Sporichthya brevicatena: one gene and its partner. Each later gene encodes a partner of the first gene's protein in a complex. Links are inferred from orthologs where the notes say so. Each region holds a gene or a part of one and is shown in the gene's direction. Other genes may lie near its edges.

Evidence for each region.
Region 2: rpsT (region 1) and rpsE share a complex: the UniProt entries of both Bacillus subtilis proteins name them as parts of the 30S ribosomal subunit. The link is inferred for Sporichthya brevicatena from one-to-one orthologs.

What each region holds. Positions count from the first base shown.
Region 1 is NZ_BAAAHE010000025.1:10,815-19,434, reverse strand. The notes cover bases 3,907-6,701. They hold rpsT (30S ribosomal protein S20), read left to right. Parts: upstream 3,907-5,068; coding sequence 5,069-5,335; downstream 5,336-6,701. Other genes in these bases: ABD401_RS15190 (ComEC/Rec2 family competence protein), read right to left, coding at 6,425-6,701; holA (DNA polymerase III subunit delta), read right to left, coding at 5,404-6,378; ABD401_RS15205 (circularly permuted type 2 ATP-grasp protein), read right to left, coding at 3,907-4,857. Outside these bases: ABD401_RS15230 (S-adenosylmethionine:tRNA ribosyltransferase-isomerase), read left to right, coding at 1-677; ABD401_RS15225 (hypothetical protein), read left to right, coding at 777-983; ABD401_RS15220 (hypothetical protein), read left to right, coding at 1,142-1,453; ABD401_RS15215 (transglutaminase family protein), read right to left, coding at 1,437-2,279; ABD401_RS15210 (alpha-E domain-containing protein), read right to left, coding at 2,276-3,265; more of ABD401_RS15205, read right to left, coding at 3,259-3,906; more of ABD401_RS15190, read right to left, coding at 6,702-8,620. UniProt on the Bacillus subtilis protein: Binds directly to 16S ribosomal RNA.
Region 2 is NZ_BAAAHE010000010.1:70,268-78,976, forward strand. What follows is about bases 4,546-7,429. They hold rpsE (30S ribosomal protein S5), read left to right. Parts: upstream 4,546-5,614; coding sequence 5,615-6,244; downstream 6,245-7,429. Other genes in these bases: rpsH (30S ribosomal protein S8), read left to right, coding at 4,546-4,671; rplF (50S ribosomal protein L6), read left to right, coding at 4,690-5,229; rplR (50S ribosomal protein L18), read left to right, coding at 5,232-5,615; rpmD (50S ribosomal protein L30), read left to right, coding at 6,246-6,425; rplO (50S ribosomal protein L15), read left to right, coding at 6,430-6,873. In the rest of the region: rplB (50S ribosomal protein L2), read left to right, coding at 1-233; rpsS (30S ribosomal protein S19), read left to right, coding at 233-514; rplV (50S ribosomal protein L22), read left to right, coding at 555-935; rpsC (30S ribosomal protein S3), read left to right, coding at 935-1,759; rplP (50S ribosomal protein L16), read left to right, coding at 1,763-2,182; rpmC (50S ribosomal protein L29), read left to right, coding at 2,182-2,424; rpsQ (30S ribosomal protein S17), read left to right, coding at 2,424-2,690; rplN (50S ribosomal protein L14), read left to right, coding at 2,789-3,157; rplX (50S ribosomal protein L24), read left to right, coding at 3,161-3,478; rplE (50S ribosomal protein L5), read left to right, coding at 3,478-4,056; ABD401_RS07200 (type Z 30S ribosomal protein S14), read left to right, coding at 4,069-4,254; more of rpsH, read left to right, coding at 4,267-4,545; more of secY, read left to right, coding at 7,430-8,265; ABD401_RS07240 (adenylate kinase), read left to right, coding at 8,266-8,709. UniProt on the Bacillus subtilis protein: With S4 and S12 plays an important role in translational accuracy; many suppressors of streptomycin-dependent mutants of protein S12 are found in this protein, some but not all of which decrease translational accuracy (ram, ribosomal ambiguity mutations).

The sequences.
Region 1 (8,620 bases):
CCGCGTCGAGCCGATTGTGGCGGGCGGTCCCGGAGACGCCGGTCGCCCTGCTCGACCACCTCGCCCGGCACGGCCGGCCGATCCGGTACGCGCACCACTCCGCGCGGTTCCGGCTCGACGAGCACCAGACCGTCTACGCCGACCGGCCCGGCAGTGCCGAGATGGCGAGCGCGGGGCGGCCCTTCACCCCGGAGCTGCTGGTCCGGCTGATGGCGCGCGGCGTCACCGTCGCCCCGGTCGTGCTCCACGCGGGCGTGTCCAGCCAGGAGGCGGGCGAACCACCGCTGCCCGAGCGGTTCGCGGTCCCGCCCGACACCGCGCGGCTGGTGAACAGCGCGCGCTGCGCCGGTCGCCGGGTCGTCGCGGTGGGGACGACGGTCGTCCGGGCCCTCGAGTCGGCGTCCGACGCCGACGGGCTCGTCGAGCCGGCCGCGGGCTGGACCGACCTCGTCCTCGGCCCGGACCGTCCGGCGCGGGTGGTGGGCGGGCTGATTTCCGGCCTCCACGCCCCGGAAGCGAGCCACCTGCTCCTGCTGGAGGCGGTCGTCGGCCCGGACCTCGTCGCCACCGCGTACCGCGCCGCCCTCGGCCGGGACTACCTCTGGCACGAGTTCGGCGACTCGACCCTGTTCCTGCCCGGGGCAGTGGCGGGGCCGGCGATCCTGGGAGCGGCCTGAAGGGTTGCTGGACAGGCATTGAGGGACCGGCGCGGGGCGGGCGAGCGATGTTCCCTGGAGTGGTACGACCGCCCACTCATCGAAGGAGCTGAGTCCGCCGTGCGCATGCTCCGGAAGCTTGCCAAGGCCGAGGCCAGGGTCGCTGCCCTGACCGAGGAGTCCACCGCGCTCGCCCTGCGCCGCAGCCAGGCCGAGACCGCCCTCGCCCAGAGCGAGGTTCACCGCCTCCGCGCCGAACTCGACGCGCTGTCGGTCCGCTACGCCGCACTGGAGCGCCGCCTCACCGCGGAGCAGATCGCGAGCTGACGTGCCTCGGTCGGCCGGGGTTGGCCGGGGATTCCGGGGGGATCCCCGGCCAACCTGTGCGCCAGATATGAGTTGTTTTCATGGATGACCCGACGGGGTACGAGGACGGACGCCCGCAAGCCCGCCCGCCCGACCCGTGAGGGGCTGAATCCGCCGCAATGGGAGTTCTCCGCAAGATCACGTCCGTCAGCACGTTCGGCAAGGTCGCCTTCCGGACCCCGGAGGAGGAGGCGGAGCGCTCCGCGCGTCGCTTCGCCAAGGCCGACGCCAAGGTCGCCCGGCTCGCCCAGGCCTCGGCCGAGCTCGCCGCGCAGCGCAGCGCCGCCGAGGCCGAGATCGCCCGGCAGGAGGCCGCCGAGCTCCGCGCGAACATCGACGCGCTCCAGGCCCGCTACGCCGACGCCCGCCGCGCCACCGAGAGCGAGCGTCCTCGTCGGACGCTGGGCCGACCGGTCAGGCCACGCGCGTGACGTCGACCTCGACGCTGAGCGAGGTACCGCCCGGCCCGGCGTAGACACCCTTGTGCGGCGGGACGTCCCAGTAGTCCCGGCCGCGGGCGACGACGACGTGCTCGACGCCGACGGGCTTGCCGTTCGTCGGGTCGTAGGGCGTCCACGCGCCGTCCCACCACTCGACCCAGGCGTGGCTCTGGCCGGTGACGGTCTCACCGATGCCGGCCTCGGGAGCGGGGTGCAGGTAGCCGGAGACGTAGCGGGCCGGGACACCCAGCCCGCGCAACAGACCCACCGTCAGATGCGCCAGGTCCTGGCAGACCCCGGCGCGGGCGTCCCACGCCTCCTTGGCGACGGTGTGGACGCCGGTCGAGCCCGGCACGTACCGGACCTCCCCGCGCAGCCACTCGGCGCAGGCGCGCGCCGCCTCCGCGGGGGCGGCGTCACCGACAATCTCGCGGACCTGCTCGATCAGGTCCGGACCGACCTCGGTGTGCGCGGTCGGGCTGAGGTACTCGACGTGGGTGTCGCGCACGCGGTCGTCGCGCAGGGTCTCCCAGCCGACAGCCCCGCCGCCGGGCGGGGTGTCCGCGGTCTCGACGACACTCGTCGCCGTCAGCGCCAGCGTCCGGTGCGGGACGTGGACGTCGAACGCGGTGACGTAGGCACCCCAGTAGTCCCAGTACCGCGAGCCGGTCGCGGACGGGCTGACCTGGATGCGCGCGTCCAGCGTCGACTGCGCGGCGTCGTTGAGCGGAGTCATGCGGACCTCGTTGTAGGAGGCGAGCACCTCGCCCTCGTAGTCGATCCGCGTGCGGTGCTCGATCTTCAACCGCCAGGTCACGACGCCACTCCCACCGACGAGTCGTCCGCCGGCGCGAGGCCGGTGACGGTGTCGCCGCTCTCGGTCGACCAGGTCATCTGCGCGATGCGCGGGAAGTACCGCGCCGCGATGGCGTCGTTGACCATCGAGCAGGTGGCCTGCAACCCCTCGAGGTCGGAGGAGAAGTCGGCCAGCAGGTCGCCGGGGCTGCGGAACTCAAGGTCGGCGCGGGCGCGGCCGAGCAGCCGGCGCGCCTCGTCGGCGACGCCGCTGCGACCCGCGTCGGGGTCGAGCATCGTCAGGCAGCGCTCGGCGCCGGACAGGGCGGAGAACACCGACCGCGGCGAGAGCCGATCGATCATCAGGAACTCCGCGGCCCGGTCCTCGCGCACCGGTCCGCGGTACGTGCGCAGGTAGCTCTCGTACGCACCGCAACTGCGCAGCAGCGTCCCCCACGTCGGCGCGCGGCCGCCGGGGAGCGTCCGGAGCATCAGCAGACGGGCCGTCATGTCCGCGCGTTCGAGGCAGCGACCGAGCGTCAGGAACGTCCAGCTCTCGTCACGGCTCATCGTGGTGTCGACGAGGCCGGACATGATCGCCGTCGACTCCCGCACCCAGCTGAAGAAGCCGTGTGGACCGAAGCGGTCGGCGCGGCGACGCTGCTCGGGCAGGTCGATCCAGGTCGAGTTCAGCGCCTCGAAGATCTCGGCCGAGATGGTCTCGCGCGCGCCACGGGCGTTCTCGCGCGCGGCCGACAGCGAGCCGGCGATCGAGCTCGGGTTGTTCTGGTCGTAGGCGAGCTGGGCGAGGACCTGCGCGGCCGACTTCGCCTCCGCTCCCCCGTCGACGCCCATGACCTCCATCAGCGAGGTGCAGACCCGCGCCTCGTCGATCCACGGGTCCTCGACGAGCATCTGGACGTGCACGTCGAGGATGCGTGCGGTCGAGTCGGCCCGCTCCAGGTAGCGACCGATCCAGAACGTGGACTCCGCGATCCGGCTCAGCATCGCGAGCTCCCCTGCTGCTGTTGCGCCGCCTGCCGGTGCAGGGCGGGCACGGAACCGAGCGTGCGCGGGCCGGGGTCGGACGCGGTGCCGCGCGGTGCACGCTGACTGGCCTGCACCGGCTCCTCGGCGACGGTCGGCGCCTTCGGGACGTCCGGGTCGTTCGGCCCCGCGAGAACCCAGGTGTCCTTCGACCCGCCGCCCTGGGACGAGTTCACGACCAGCTGCCCCTCCGGGAGCGCGACACGGGTCAGGCCGCCGGGCAGGACGTAGATCTCCTTGCCGTCGTTCAGCGCGAACGGGCGGAGGTCGACGTGACGCGGCCTCAGCTGATCCTCGATCAGCGTGGGCACGGTGGAGAGCGAGACGACCTGCTGGGCGATCCAGCCTCGCGGGTCGGCCGCGACGCGGACCGCGAGTTCGCCGAGCACGTCCTGGTCGGCCCGCGGCCCGATGACGATGCCCTTGCCGCCGGAGGCGTCGACCGGCTTGAGCACGAGCTCGCTCAGGTGCGCGAGGACCCACTTCAGCGTCTCGGGGTCGTCGAGGCGGTAGGTCTCGACGTTGGCGAGGATCGGGTCCTCGTTCAGGTAGTACCGGACCATGTCCGGCACGTAGCTGTAGACGAGCTTGTCGTCCGCGATGCCGTTGCCGACCGCGTTGCAGATCGTCACCCCGCCGTCCCGAGCGGCGTTGAGCAGGCCCGGGCAGCCGATCACCGAGTCGGGGTTGAAGTGCAGCGGGTCGAGGAAGTCGTCGTCGATGCGCCGGTAGATGACGTCGACGCGCTTCTCCCCCGACGTGGTCCGCATGTAGACGCGGTTGCCGCGGCAGACCAGGTCGCGACCTTCGACGAGTTCGACGCCCATGAGACGGGCGAGCAGCGCGTGCTCGAAGTACGCGGAGTTGTAGATGCCCGGGGTGAGGACGACGACCTCGGCGTCCGGGTTGCCGTCGGGCGCCGCGGCGCGGGCGGCCGCGAGCAGGCGCTGCGGGTAGTCCGAGACCGGCATGATCCGGTGCGAGGAGAACGCCTCCGGCAGGCCGTGCGTCATCGCGCGCCGGTTCTCGATGACGTAGCTCACACCGGACGGCGTCCGGATGTTGTCCTCCAGGACGCGGAACTGGCCGGACTCGTCACGGATGACGTCGATGCCCGAGACCAGGACCCGGACCCCGTTCGCCGGGACCACGTCGGCCGCGGCCCGGTGGAAGTGTGCCGAGGTCGCGATCAGCCGCCGGGGCATGACGCCGTCGGCGAAGATCTGCCCCGAGTCGTAGACGTCGGCCAGGAAGGCCTCGAGCGCCCGGACGCGCTGGGCGACGCCCTCGGAGAGGACCTCCCACTCCTGGGCGGTGATGATCCGGGGAACGATGTCGAGCGGGAACGGCCGCTCCTCGCCGCCCAGCGCGAACGTGACGCCGCGGTCGAGGAAGGACAGCGCGAGGGCGTCGGCGCGGGCGCGCAGCTCGTCACTGGGGAGCGAGCGGACGGTGTCGTAGACCGCCTCGCACGCCGGACGGGGCTTCCCGCCGTCCGAGAACATCTCGTCCCAGGCCGAGCCGAGCGGGTAGTCCTGGAACAAGTCGGCCATTGGCTCAGCGTATGCCCGCGCTGTTTCGAAGAGTTTTCACCGCAACCCGTACGCTGCACGGCGTGTCCACCCCGCACCGCCGGGGGTGGCGCCGGCGCCGGTTTGGTGGCTTCCGGACAGCGCTGGTAACCTCGGCGGTCGCGCTCGGCGTGCGCATTCGCGCACGCCCGCGTTCCGATGGACTCCGAGACAGACCGAGGCGAGCTCTTCCGTGGCGAACATCAAGTCGCAGATCAAGCGCAACAAGACCAACGAGAAGGCCCGGCTGCGCAACAAGGCCGTGCGGTCCTCGCTGAAGACGTCCATCCGCAAGTTCCGTGAGGCCGCCGCGGCCGGCGACACCGAGGGCGCGACCCAGCTCATGCGCCAGGCCGCCCGCCAGCTCGACAAGGCCGCCAGCAAGGGCGTCATCCACGCCAACGCGGCCGCCAACAAGAAGTCGGCCATGGCCCACGCCCTCACGAAGGCCGGCAGCTAGCCGCCACCAGCCACAACGTCAGCGGGATCGAGCGCTATTGCGCGCGATCCCGCTGACGTTAAGGAGCTTCAGCCGTCGCGGCGGGCGGCGCCGATGTCGACCAGGGCCCGCTCGAGGGCGTAGGCGGTGGAGACCGCCCCGCCCTTGACGGCGGCGTCGGCGGCGGCGACGGCGGTCAGGGCCCGGGCCATGCCGTCCGGGGTCCAGCCGCGCAGCTGGCGGCGGAGGCTGTCGACCTTCCAGGGCGGCATGCCGAGCTGGCGGGCCAGGTCGCCCTGGGAGAGCCCGCGGGGAGCCGACCCGAGCTTGGCGAGCCCGCGGAGGCTGTTGGCGAGGGCACCGACGACCATGACCGGCTCCGCGCCGCAGGCCAGGGCCCAGCGCAGGCGCTCCAGCGCCTCGGGGGTCCGGCCCTCCAGGGCGAGGTCGGCGACGTGGAAGCTGGTGACGTCGGCCCGGCCCGCGTAGTAGCGGCGGACCTCGTCGGCGTCGATCGCGCCGGTCGTGTCGGCGCAGAGCTGGCTGCAGGCGGCGGCGAGCTCCCGCAGGTCGCCGCCGACGGCGTCGAGCAGCGCCCGGGCGGTGTCCTGCCCGACCCGGCGCCCGGCCGCGCGGAACTCCCCCGCGATGAACGTCAGCTTGTCGCCGGCCTTCTTGACCTCGGAGCAGTCCACGACGACCGCGCCGGCCTTCTTCGCCGTGTCGGCCAGGGCCTTGCCCTTCGCCCCGCCGGCGTGCACGAGCAGGACGCAGACGTCCTCGGGCACGTTCTTCACCAGCGCCTCGACCTCGCCGAGGACGGGCTGGGACAGGTCCTGGGCCGCGCGCAGGATCAGCAGCCGCCGCTCGGCGAACAGCGAGGGGCTGGTGAGCTCGTCGAGCATCCCGGACTGCAGCGTCCCGGGGGCGAGGTCGTGGACGTCCGCGTCCGGGTCGACGGCCCGCACCGCCCGCCGCGCCGCCGCGACCGCCCGCTCCGCGAGCAGCTCCTCCGGCCCCACCACCAGCGTCAGCGCCGGCAGCGGGGCGGGCGCGTTACTCATCTCCGCTCACGGGAGTGAGCTTGCCACGGCCGCCCGACAGGCCGGATCAGCCGGGGCGGTCCCGCACGACGGCCAGGCGGCCGGCGCGGAGGACGACGGCGACGTCGCCGTGACGGTCGGTGCGGCCGATCGCGGTCCGGGCGGCGGTGAGCAGGCGCAGGACTGCGGGGGCGGGGTGGCCGTAGTCGTTGTCGGCGCCGACGGAGGCGAGCGCGATCCGGGCCCCGAGGGTGGCGAGGAACGGCGGGTGCTGATGGGCCGAGCCGTGGTGCGGGACCTTGAGGACGTCCGCGCGCAGTCCCGGTTCGGCGCGATGCAGGGCGGCCTGGGCGGCCGGCTCGATGTCCCCGGTCAGCAGGATCCGGACGCCGCGGACCTCGGCCAGCAGCACCACCGACGCGTTGTTGGCGGGCGCGCCCTCGTCGATCAGGCGCAGCGGCCACAGGACCCGCCAGGCCACGTCCCCGGCGCGGCGCTGCTCCCCCGGTCCGGGGCTCGTGAGCGGGATGCGGCCGGCCCAGCGCTGCACCCGCTCCACCTCCCCCGCGGGGTCCGGCAATGGGCTGACCCCGATCTCGGCCACGCGACGGCCGCGCAGCACGCCCGGCAGACCCTCGACGTGGTCGGCGTGGAAGTGGGTCAGGAGCAGGTACGGGATCTCGCGGACGCCGAGCCGGCGCAGGCAGCGGTCGACCGCGGCCGGGTCGGGCCCCGCGTCGACGACGACGGCCGACCGCGGCCCGGCGCGGATCGCGAGGGCGTCCCCCTGCCCGACGTCGCACGCCACCACGACCCAGTCCCGAGGCGGCCACGAACTCGGGAGCACCGACGGCACCGGGACGGGTGGCCGGAGCGCGAGCACCACCGCCAGCACGACCAACCCCACCGCCACCGGCGGCAACTGACGCACCGTCACGACCGCGAGTGTCAGGAGCGTCAGGACCAGCGCCCCGCGCGCACCCGCCAGCCACGGCACCGTCGCGCCCGGCACGTCGGCGGCGCACCGCGCAACGGTGACGATCCACCACGCCGGCAGACCCGCGAGCTGCCCGAACACCCGCGCCAGCGGCGGGCAGACGGGCCAGGTCACCGCCGCGAGGACGCCGAGCAGCATCGCCGGCGGCACCGCCGGGACGGCGAGCAGGTTCGCCGGGACCGCGACCAGAGCCACCTCGTCGGTCAGCAGCACGAGCACCGGACCGCAGGCCGCCTGGGCCGCGGCGGGGACGGCGATCGCCGTCGCGAGCCAGCGCGGCATCCGGCGCGCCAGGCGGTCGCGCCAGCGCGGGGCGAGGAAGATCAGCCCGGCCGTCGCCGAGACACTGAGCGCGAACCCGTACGAGCGCGCGAGCCACGGGTCGACGAGCAGCAGCACGATCACCGCCGCGCACAGCGCGGGCGCGGCCCGGCCGCGCCGACCCACCGCCAGCCCGAGGACCCCGACGACGCCCATCACCGACGCCCGCAGCAGGCTCGGCTCCGGCCGTGCGACGAACACGAAGACCACGACGGTGGCGAGCCCGACGACCGGGAGCGCACGCAGTCGCACCCCCGCCAGCCGCGCCAACCCGAGCACGGCCCCGAGCAGCAGCGCGAGGTTCGACCCCGACACGGCGAGGACGTGGGAGAGCCCCGCGACCTGGAAGTCGCCGCTGAGCTCCGGGTCGATGCCCGAGGTGTCACCGAGCACGAGCCCCGGCACCAACCCGCGTTCGGCGGCCCCGAGCCCGGCGACGGCGGACCGCAGGCCGGCCCGGACGTCGGCGGCGGCGCGGTCCCGCCACGGCGCAGCGCTCGCGACCGGCGGCGGCCCCCGCACCTGCAGGATTGCGGCCAGCGGGCTGTGCGAGCGCGGCGGCGAGAGACGCCCGGCCACGCGCATCTCCTGACCCGGGATCAGATTCGTCCAGCCGCGATCGGTCGCGAGAACGAGAACGCGGGTGTGGACGTCGGTCGTCGTCCCCCGGGCGAGGACTCGCTCGACCAGCGCCGGCACCGTGATCACCTCACTGCGACCGAAGCGCGACGCCGTCGCCCGGACCGCCGGGTCCCCCGTCACCCGCAGGTCGACGCGGACCGTCGCCCGCTCGTGCGCGAGGTCGTCGACCGGCCCGGCGGCGATCGCGGTTCCTCGCGCGGCGGCCCCGAGTCCGGCCGCCGCACCGACACCGAGGGCGGCGGCGAGCACCGTGGCGCCCGCGGTCCGCGACCGCGCGAGCAGCAGCGCCGCGACGCCCGCACC
Region 2 (8,709 bases), on another replicon or contig:
ACATCAACTGGGGCAAGGCCGGCCGCATGCGGTGGAAGGGCAAGCGCCCGACCGTCCGTGGTGTCGTGATGAACCCGGTCGACCACCCGCACGGTGGTGGTGAGGGCAAGACCTCCGGTGGTCGCCACCCGGTCAGCCCGTGGGGCAAGCCCGAGGGCCGTACCCGCGCCGACAAGAAGGCCAGCGACTCGATGATCGTCCGTCGTCGCAAGACCGGAAAGGGTCGTAAGTAATGCCCCGCAGCCTGAAGAAGGGCCCCTTCGTCGACGGCCACCTCGCCAAGAAGGTCGAGGTGCAGAACGAGAAGGGCACCAAGAACGTCATCAAGACCTGGTCGCGCCGGTCGATGATCGTGCCCGAGATGCTCGGTCACACGATCGCCGTGCACGACGGCCGGAAGCACGTCCCGGTCTTCGTCACCGAGTCGATGGTCGGTCACAAGCTCGGCGAGTTCGCGCCGACCCGGACGTTCCGCGGTCACGAGAAGGACGACCGCAAGTCCCGCCGCCGCTAAGAACCGCCGAGAGCTGAGTAGAGAGAACTGAGGGATAGCGATGGCATCCACATTGAGTGGGGGCAGGCCCGACAGCGCGGTTGCGCGCGTCCGGCACCTGCGAATCGCGCCGATGAAGACTCGTCGTGTCGTCGACATGATTCGCGGGCTCCCGGCCGCCGAGGCGCAGGCGCTGCTCGCGTTCTCGCCGCAGGCCGCGAGCGAGCCGGTCGGCAAGGTGCTCGCCAGCGCCATCGCGAACGCGCAGAACAACTTCAACCTCGACCCGCGGACGCTGGTGATCAGCGAGGCGTACGTGGATGAGGGCCCGACGATGAAGCGGTTCCGGCCGCGCGCCCAGGGCCGCGCCTACCGCATCCGCAAGCGCAGCTCGCACGTGACGATCGTCGTCACGTCCGAGTCCAAGGGAGGGACCCGATAGTGGGCCAGAAGGTCAATCCGCACGGGTTCCGGCTCGGCATCACCAGCGAGTTCAAGAGCCGCTGGTACGCCGACAAGCTCTACGCGGACTACGTGAAGGAGGACGTGGCGATCCGCCGCATGCTCACCAAGGGCATGGAGCGGGCCGGCATCTCCAAGGTCGAGATCGAGCGCACCCGCGACCGGGTCCGCGTCGACATCCACACCGCGCGTCCGGGCATCGTCATCGGCCGTAAGGGCGCGGAGGCGGACAACATCCGCACGCGTCTGGAGAACCTCACCTCGAAGCAGGTTCAGCTCAACATCCTCGAGGTGAAGAACCCCGAGGTCGACGCGCAGCTCGTCGCGCAGGGTGTGGCCGAGCAGCTCGCCTCCCGCGTCGCGTTCCGTCGTGCGATGCGCAAGGCGCTGCAGTCGGCCACCAAGGCCGGCGCCAAGGGCATCCGGGTGCAGTGCTCGGGCCGTCTCGGTGGCGCCGAGATGTCGCGCTCGGAGTTCTACCGCGAGGGTCGCGTCCCGCTGCACACGCTGCGCGCGGACATCGACTACGGCTTCTTCGAGGCGCGCACGACCTTCGGCCGCATCGGCGTCAAGGTGTGGATCTACAAGGGTGACGTCACCGGCACCCGCGCCGAGCGCGAGGCCCAGCAGCGCGCCGCGGCCGCCGCCGGTGCCCGTAGCCGCCCGGACCGTCGTCCGCGCCGCGGCGAGCGTCCCGGCCGTGGCCCGGCCGTCGAGTCGGCGCCCGCCACCGAGCCCACTGCCACCACCACGGCTCCGGCCGAGGCCGCGTCCGCGCCCGAGGGCGCGGGAGGGGAGAGCTGAACCGTGCTGATCCCACGTCGCGTCAAGCACCGTAAGCAGCACCACCCGGACCGCCACGGCGCGTCCAAGGGCGGCAACACGATCGCGTTCGGTGACTTCGGCATCCAGGCTCTCGAGCCGGCCTACGTGACCAACCGCCAGATCGAGTCGGCCCGTATCGCGATGACCCGTCACATCAAGCGTGGCGGCAAGGTCTGGATCAACATCTACCCGGACCGCCCGCTCACCAAGAAGCCCGCCGAGACCCGCATGGGTTCCGGTAAGGGTTCGCCGGAGTGGTGGGTCGCGAACATCAAGCCGGGTCGTGTCATGTTCGAGCTGTCCGGTGTTCCGGAGCCCGTCGCTCGCGAGGCCATGCGCCGCGCGATCCACAAGCTTCCGATGAAGTGCCGGTTCGTCACCCGCGAGGGGGTGCAGGGCTGATGGCTGACGAGAAGCAGGTCACCAACAAGGCCGCCGCCGCGCTGCGTGAGCTCGACGACGCCGAGCTGCTCAGCAAGCTCAAGGAGGCCAAGGAGGAGCTGTTCAACCTCCGCTTCCAGGCCGCCACCGGTCAGCTCGAGAGCCACGGCCGGCTGCGTGCGATCAAGAAGGAGATCGCGCGGATCTACACGACGATGCGGGAGCGCGAGCTCGGCATCACGACGTTCGAGGGCGTTGCCTGATGAGTGAGTCCACCCAGCGCGGCTTCCGCAAGGTCCGTGAGGGCCTCGTGGTCAGCGACAAGATGCAGAAGACCGTCGTCGTCGCCGTCGAGGACCGGGTCAAGCACCCGCTCTACGGCAAGGTCATCCGCCGCACCAACAAGCTGAAGGCCCACGACGAGAACGACGAGGCCGGCGTCGGCGACCGCGTTCTCCTCGCCGAGACCCGGCCGCTGTCCGCCACCAAGCGGTGGCGCGTGGTCGAGATCCTCGAGAAGGCCAAGTAAGCGCGCACGGCAGCAAGGCCCACCGCAAGCCACCAGCAAGCCAGTTCCGCAAGGCTCGGCAGCACGCCGAGAACCAGCGCGACAACCAGGAGTAGGCAGTGATCCAGCAGGAGTCGCGACTGCGCGTCGCCGACAACACGGGTGCGAAGGAACTTCTCTGCATCCGCGTTCTCGGTGGCTCCGGTCGGCGCTACGCGGGCATCGGCGACATCATCGTCGCCACCGTCAAGGACGCGATCCCGGGCGGCGGGGTGAAGAAGGGCGAGGTCGTGAAGGCGGTCGTCGTCCGGACCACCAAGGAGCGTCGCCGTGGCGACGGCTCCTACATCCGCTTCGACGAGAACGCGGCCGTGATCATCAAGGACGGCGGGGACCCGCGCGGCACCCGCATCTTCGGCCCGGTCGGGCGCGAGCTGCGGGACAAGCGCTTCATGCGCATCATCTCGCTCGCTCCGGAGGTGCTCTGACCTATGAAGATCAAGAAGGGCGACACCGTCCAGGTGATCTCGGGCAAGGACCGCGGCGTCCGCGGCCGGGTCATCCAGGCCTACCCCGAGGCTGACAAGGTCCTCGTCGAGGGCGTGAACCGCATCAAGAAGCACACCAAGGTGACCACCGGTCTCCGCGGCGCGCAGAGCGGCGGCATCGTCACGCAGGAGGCACCGATCCACGTCTCCAACGTGATGCTCGTCGACCCCGAGGACCACCTGCCCACCCGCGTCGGCTACCGCCGCGACGAGGAGGGCCGCAAGGTCCGGGTCTCCAAGCGCACGGGGAAGGACATCTGATGACGGCCACCGAAGAGCGCGTCGAGAAGATTCCGGCCCGCCTCAAGCTGCGGTACCGCGAGGAGATCGTCCCGGCGCTGCAGAGCGAGTTCGGCTACGCGAACGTCATGCAGATCCCGCGGCTGGTCAAGGTCGTGGTGAACATGGGCGTCGGCGAGGCCGCTCGCGACTCCAAGCTGATCGACGGCGCCGTCCGCGACCTCGAGGCCATCACCGGCCAGAAGCCGCAGGTCACCAAGGCCCGCAAGTCGATCGCGCAGTTCAAGCTCCGCGAGGGCATGCCGATCGGCGCGCACGTCACGCTGCGCGGCGACCGCATGTGGGAGTTCACCGACCGCCTGCTGTCGATCGCGCTGCCCCGCATCCGCGACTTCCGCGGTCTGTCGCCGAAGCAGTTCGACGGCCGCGGCAACTACACGTTCGGTCTGAACGAGCAGTCGATGTTCCACGAGATCGACCAGGACAAGACGGACCGCGTGCGCGGCATGGACATCACGGTGGTCACGACCGCCACCAACGACGACGAGGGTCGCGCACTGCTGCGTCACCTCGGCTTCCCGTTCGCCGAGTCGCGGTAAGGAGACCGACCCATGGCCAAGAAGTCTTTGATCGCGAAGGCGGCGCGCAAGCCGAAGTTCGCCGTGCGTGGCTACACCCGCTGCCAGCGCTGCGGGCGCCCGCACTCCGTGTACCGCAAGTTCGGCCTCTGCCGCGTGTGCCTGCGCAACATGGCGCACCGCGGTGAGCTGCCCGGCGTCACCAAGAGCAGCTGGTAAGGGGGAGCCGACATGACGATGACTGACCCGATCGCGGACATGCTCGCGCGCCTGCGCAACGCGAACACCGCGTACCACGACACCGTGTCGATGCCCTACAGCAAGATCAAGGCGCACATCGCCGAGATCCTGCAGCAGCAGGGCTACATCGCCGGCTGGACCGTCGACGAGGTCGAGGGCGTCCCCGGCAAGCGCCTCACGCTCGAGCTGAAGTACGGCCCGAGCCGGGAGCGTGCGATCGCCGGCCTGCGCCGCATCTCGAAGCCGGGCCTGCGCGTGTACGCCAAGTCGACGAACATGCCCAAGGTCCTCGGTGGCCTCGGCGTGGCCATCATTTCGACGTCGTCCGGCCTGCTGACCGACAAGCAGGCCGTCAAGCAGGGTGTGGGCGGGGAAGTCCTCGCCTACGTCTGGTAACGGGAGGAGGAGCACCACATGTCGCGAATCGGCAGGCTTCCGATCCCGGTCCCGTCCGGCGTCGAGGTGACCATCGCGGGCTCGGAGATCACGGTGAAGGGCCCCAAGGGCACCCTCACGCACACCGTGGTCTCGCCCATCACGGTCGAGAAGGGTGAGGACGGCGTCCTCACCGTCACGCGCCCGGACGACAACCGGGACTCGCGGTCCCGGCACGGTCTGACCCGCACGCTGATCAACAACATGGTGATCGGCGTGACCCAGGGCTACGAGAAGAAGATGGAGATCGCGGGCGTCGGCTACCGCGTCCAGCCGAAGGGCTCCGGTCTGGAGTTCGCGCTGGGCTACAGCCACCCGGTCCCCGTCGAGGCGCCTCCCGGCATCACCTTCGCCGTCGAGTCCCCGACCAAGTTCTCGGTCGCGGGCATCGACAAGCAGCTCGTCGGTGAGGTCGCCGCGAACATCCGCAAGCTGCGCAAGCCCGACCCGTACAAGGGCAAGGGTGTGCGCTACGCCGGCGAGGTCATTCGCCGCAAGGTCGGAAAGGCTGGCAAGTAGCCATGGCTGTCAGCGTCAAGATCGGCAAGGGCATCTCCCGCAAGGGGGTGGCCCGCAAGCGCCGTCACCTTCGGGTCCGCAAGAAGGTTTCCGGCACGGCGACGCGTCCGCGTCTCGTCGTGAACCGGTCCAGCCGCCACATGGTGGCGCAGGTGGTGGACGACACCGCCGGCGTGACCCTGGCGTCGGCGTCGACCATGGACGCCTCGCTGCGGACCGCAGCCGGCGACAAGACGGAAAAGGCGCGCAAGGTCGGCGAGCTCGTCGCCGAGCGCGCGAAGGCCGCGGGAGTCTCTGCGGTGGTCTTCGACCGGGGTGGCAACCGCTACCACGGCCGGATCGCCGCGCTCGCCGACGGTGCCCGCGAGTCTGGATTGGAGTTCTGATGCCCGGTCAACAGCGTCGAGGCCCCGGTGGCGGGGCCGGCGGCGGCCAGGGCGGTGGCGGCGACCGTCGCGACCGTCGCGACGACCGTCGCGGCGGCGGCTCGCAGGAGAAGAGCGCGTTCGTCGAGCGCGTCGTCGACATCAACCGTGTCGCCAAGGTCGTGAAGGGTGGCCGGCGCTTCAGCTTCACCGCGCTGGTCGTCGTCGGCGACGGTGACGGCACCGTGGGCGTCGGCTACGGCAAGGCCAAGGAGGTGCCCGCGGCGATCGCCAAGGGTGTCGAGGAGGCCAAGAAGAACTTCTTCAAGGTCCCGCGGATCCAGGGCACCATCCCGCACCCCGTCCAGGGTGAGAAGGCCGCCGGCGTGGTCATGCTGCGTCCGGCCAGCCCGGGTACCGGCGTCATCGCCGGCGGTGCGGTCCGCGCCGTCCTGGAGTGCGCCGGGGTCCACGACATCCTGAGCAAGTCGCTGGGGTCGGACAACTCGATCAACATCGTTCACGCAACGGTCGACGCGCTGCGCCGGCTGGAGAAGCCGGAGGCGGTGGCGGCCCGTCGTGGCCTGCCCCTGGAGGACGTCGCCCCGCCGGCGATGCTCCGCGCCCGGGCGGCGGGAACGGGGGCCTGAGATGGCTCAGCTGAAGATCACCCAGGTCCGCTCCGCCATCGGCGGCAAGCAGAACCAGCGCGACACCCTGCGCTCGCTCGGCCTCCGCAAGATCTCCCAGGAGGTCATCCGCGAGGACGACCCCGTCACGCTCGGCATGATCAACGCCGTGCGGCACCTCGTCACGGTAGAGAAGGTCTAGGTCCATGACGCTCAAGGTTCACCACCTGCGCCCGGCCCCGGGTGCCCACAAGCCGAAGACCCGCGTGGGTCGCGGTGAGGGCTCCAAGGGCAAGACGGCCGGTCGCGGCACCAAGGGCACCAAGGCCCGCTACCAGGTTCCGGCCCGGTTCGAGGGTGGGCAGATGCCGCTGCACATGCGGCTGCCCAAGCTGCGCGGCTTCACCAACCCGTTCCGCACCGAGTACCAGGTCGTCAACCTCGACAAGCTGGCGGCGCTCTACCCGTCCGGCGGCGAGGTCACGGTCGAGGACCTGGTCGCCAAGGGTGCGGTCCGGAAGAACTCCCCGGTCAAGATTCTGGGAACAGGGGAGGTCTCCGTGGCGCTGCAGGTGACGGTGCACGCGGTCTCGGGTTCGGCTCGCGAGAAGATCACGGGCGCCGGCGGCACGGTCACGCCGCTCGCCTGAGCGGTCCGTGAGTTAGCCTCCGTACGAGTCCCGACCCCGCCAGGCCGCACACCCGCCCCGTAAGTCCGCGCAGGAGGAAACGTGCTCACCGCGTTCGCGCAGGCGTTCCGTACGCCTGACCTGCGCAAGAAGCTGTTGTTCACCCTCGGCATCATCCTGCTGTTCCGGCTGGGTTCGCAGGTGCCGACGCCGGGGGTGGACACCCAGGCCATCAACACCTGCCTGGAACCGGCGCTGGACGAGGGCGGGATCTACGGCCTGATCAACCTGTTCTCGGGTGGCGCGCTGCTGCAGCTCGCCATCTTCGCGCTCGGGATCATGCCGTACATCACGGCGAGCATCATCATCCAGCTGCTCGTCGTGGTCATCCCACGCCTGGAGACCCTCAAGAAGGAGGGCCAGGCCGGCACCGCGAAGCTCACGCAGTACACCCGGTACCTCACGATCGCGCTCGCGATCCTGCAGTCCACCGCCCTGATCGCGATCGCGCGTCAGCCCGGGCGACTGCTCCAGGGCTGTGACCTGCCGCTGATCCACGAGGACATCGGCTGGTTCGGGATCGTCACGATGGTCTCGATCATGACCGCCGGCACCGGCGTGATCATGTGGATGGGCGAGATGATCACGGACAAGGGCGTCGGCAACGGCATGTCCGTCCTGATCTTCACGCAGATCGCCGCGACCTTCCCGCAGCAGCTGTGGCAGATCAAGGTCGTCGAGGGCTGGTTCGTCTTCATCTGCGTCTGCGCCGCCGGCCTCGTGCTCGTCGCCGCGGTCGTGTTCGTCGAGCAGGCGCAACGCCGCATCCCGGTGCAGTACGCCAAGCGGATGATCGGCCGCCGCATGTACGGCGGGACCAGCACCTACATCCCGCTCAAGGTCAACCAGGCCGGCATCATCCCGGTCATCTTCGCCTCGTCGCTGCTCTACCTGCCGGCGCTGGCGACCCAGATCTCGGACGACAAGAACAGCGGCTGGGCCCTCTGGATCCAGAAGTACTTCACGACCGGGGACCACCCGCTGTACATGGCCTCGTTCTTCATCCTGATCGTCTTCTTCGCCTTCTTCTACGTCGCGATCACCTTCAACCCGAAGGAGCTCGCGGACAACATGAAGAAGTACGGCGGCTTCATCCCCGGCATCCGGGCCGGCCGCCCGACCGAGGAGTACCTCGACTACGTGCTCAACCGGATCACCACCGCGGGTGCGCTCTACCTGGGCGTCATCGCGCTCATCCCGATGGTGGCGATCGGCATTCTCGGCAGCAGCGCGACGCAGCAGTTCCCGTTCGGTGGTGCGAGCATCCTCATCATCGTCGGGGTCGGCCTGGACACCGTGAAGCAGATCCAGAGCCAGCTGCAGCAGCGCAATTACGAGGGATTCCTGCGGTAGATGCGCATCGTCCTTGTGGGTCCCCCAGGAGCGGGGAAAGGCACCCAGGCGGAGTTCATCGCGGCACACCTGTCGATTCCGAAGATCTCGACGGGCGACATCTTCCGCAAGAACGTCAGCCAGGGGACGCCGCTCGGCGCCGAGGCCAAGAAGTACATGGATGCCGGTGACCTCGTCCCGGACGAGATCACCATCGCCATGGTGAAGGACCGCATCAGCGAGCCGGACGCGGTGAACGGGTACCTGCTCGACGGGTTCCCGCGGAACGTCGCCCAGGCCAAGGTCCTCGACGCGATGCTCGACGACATGGGCAGTGGCCTGGACATGGTCATGGAGCTCGTCGTCGACGACGAGGAGGTCGTCCGCCGCCTCGCCGGGCGACGCACCTGCCGGGACTGCGGTCAGATCTGGCACGTCGAGTTCGACCCGCCCGCCGTCGAGGAC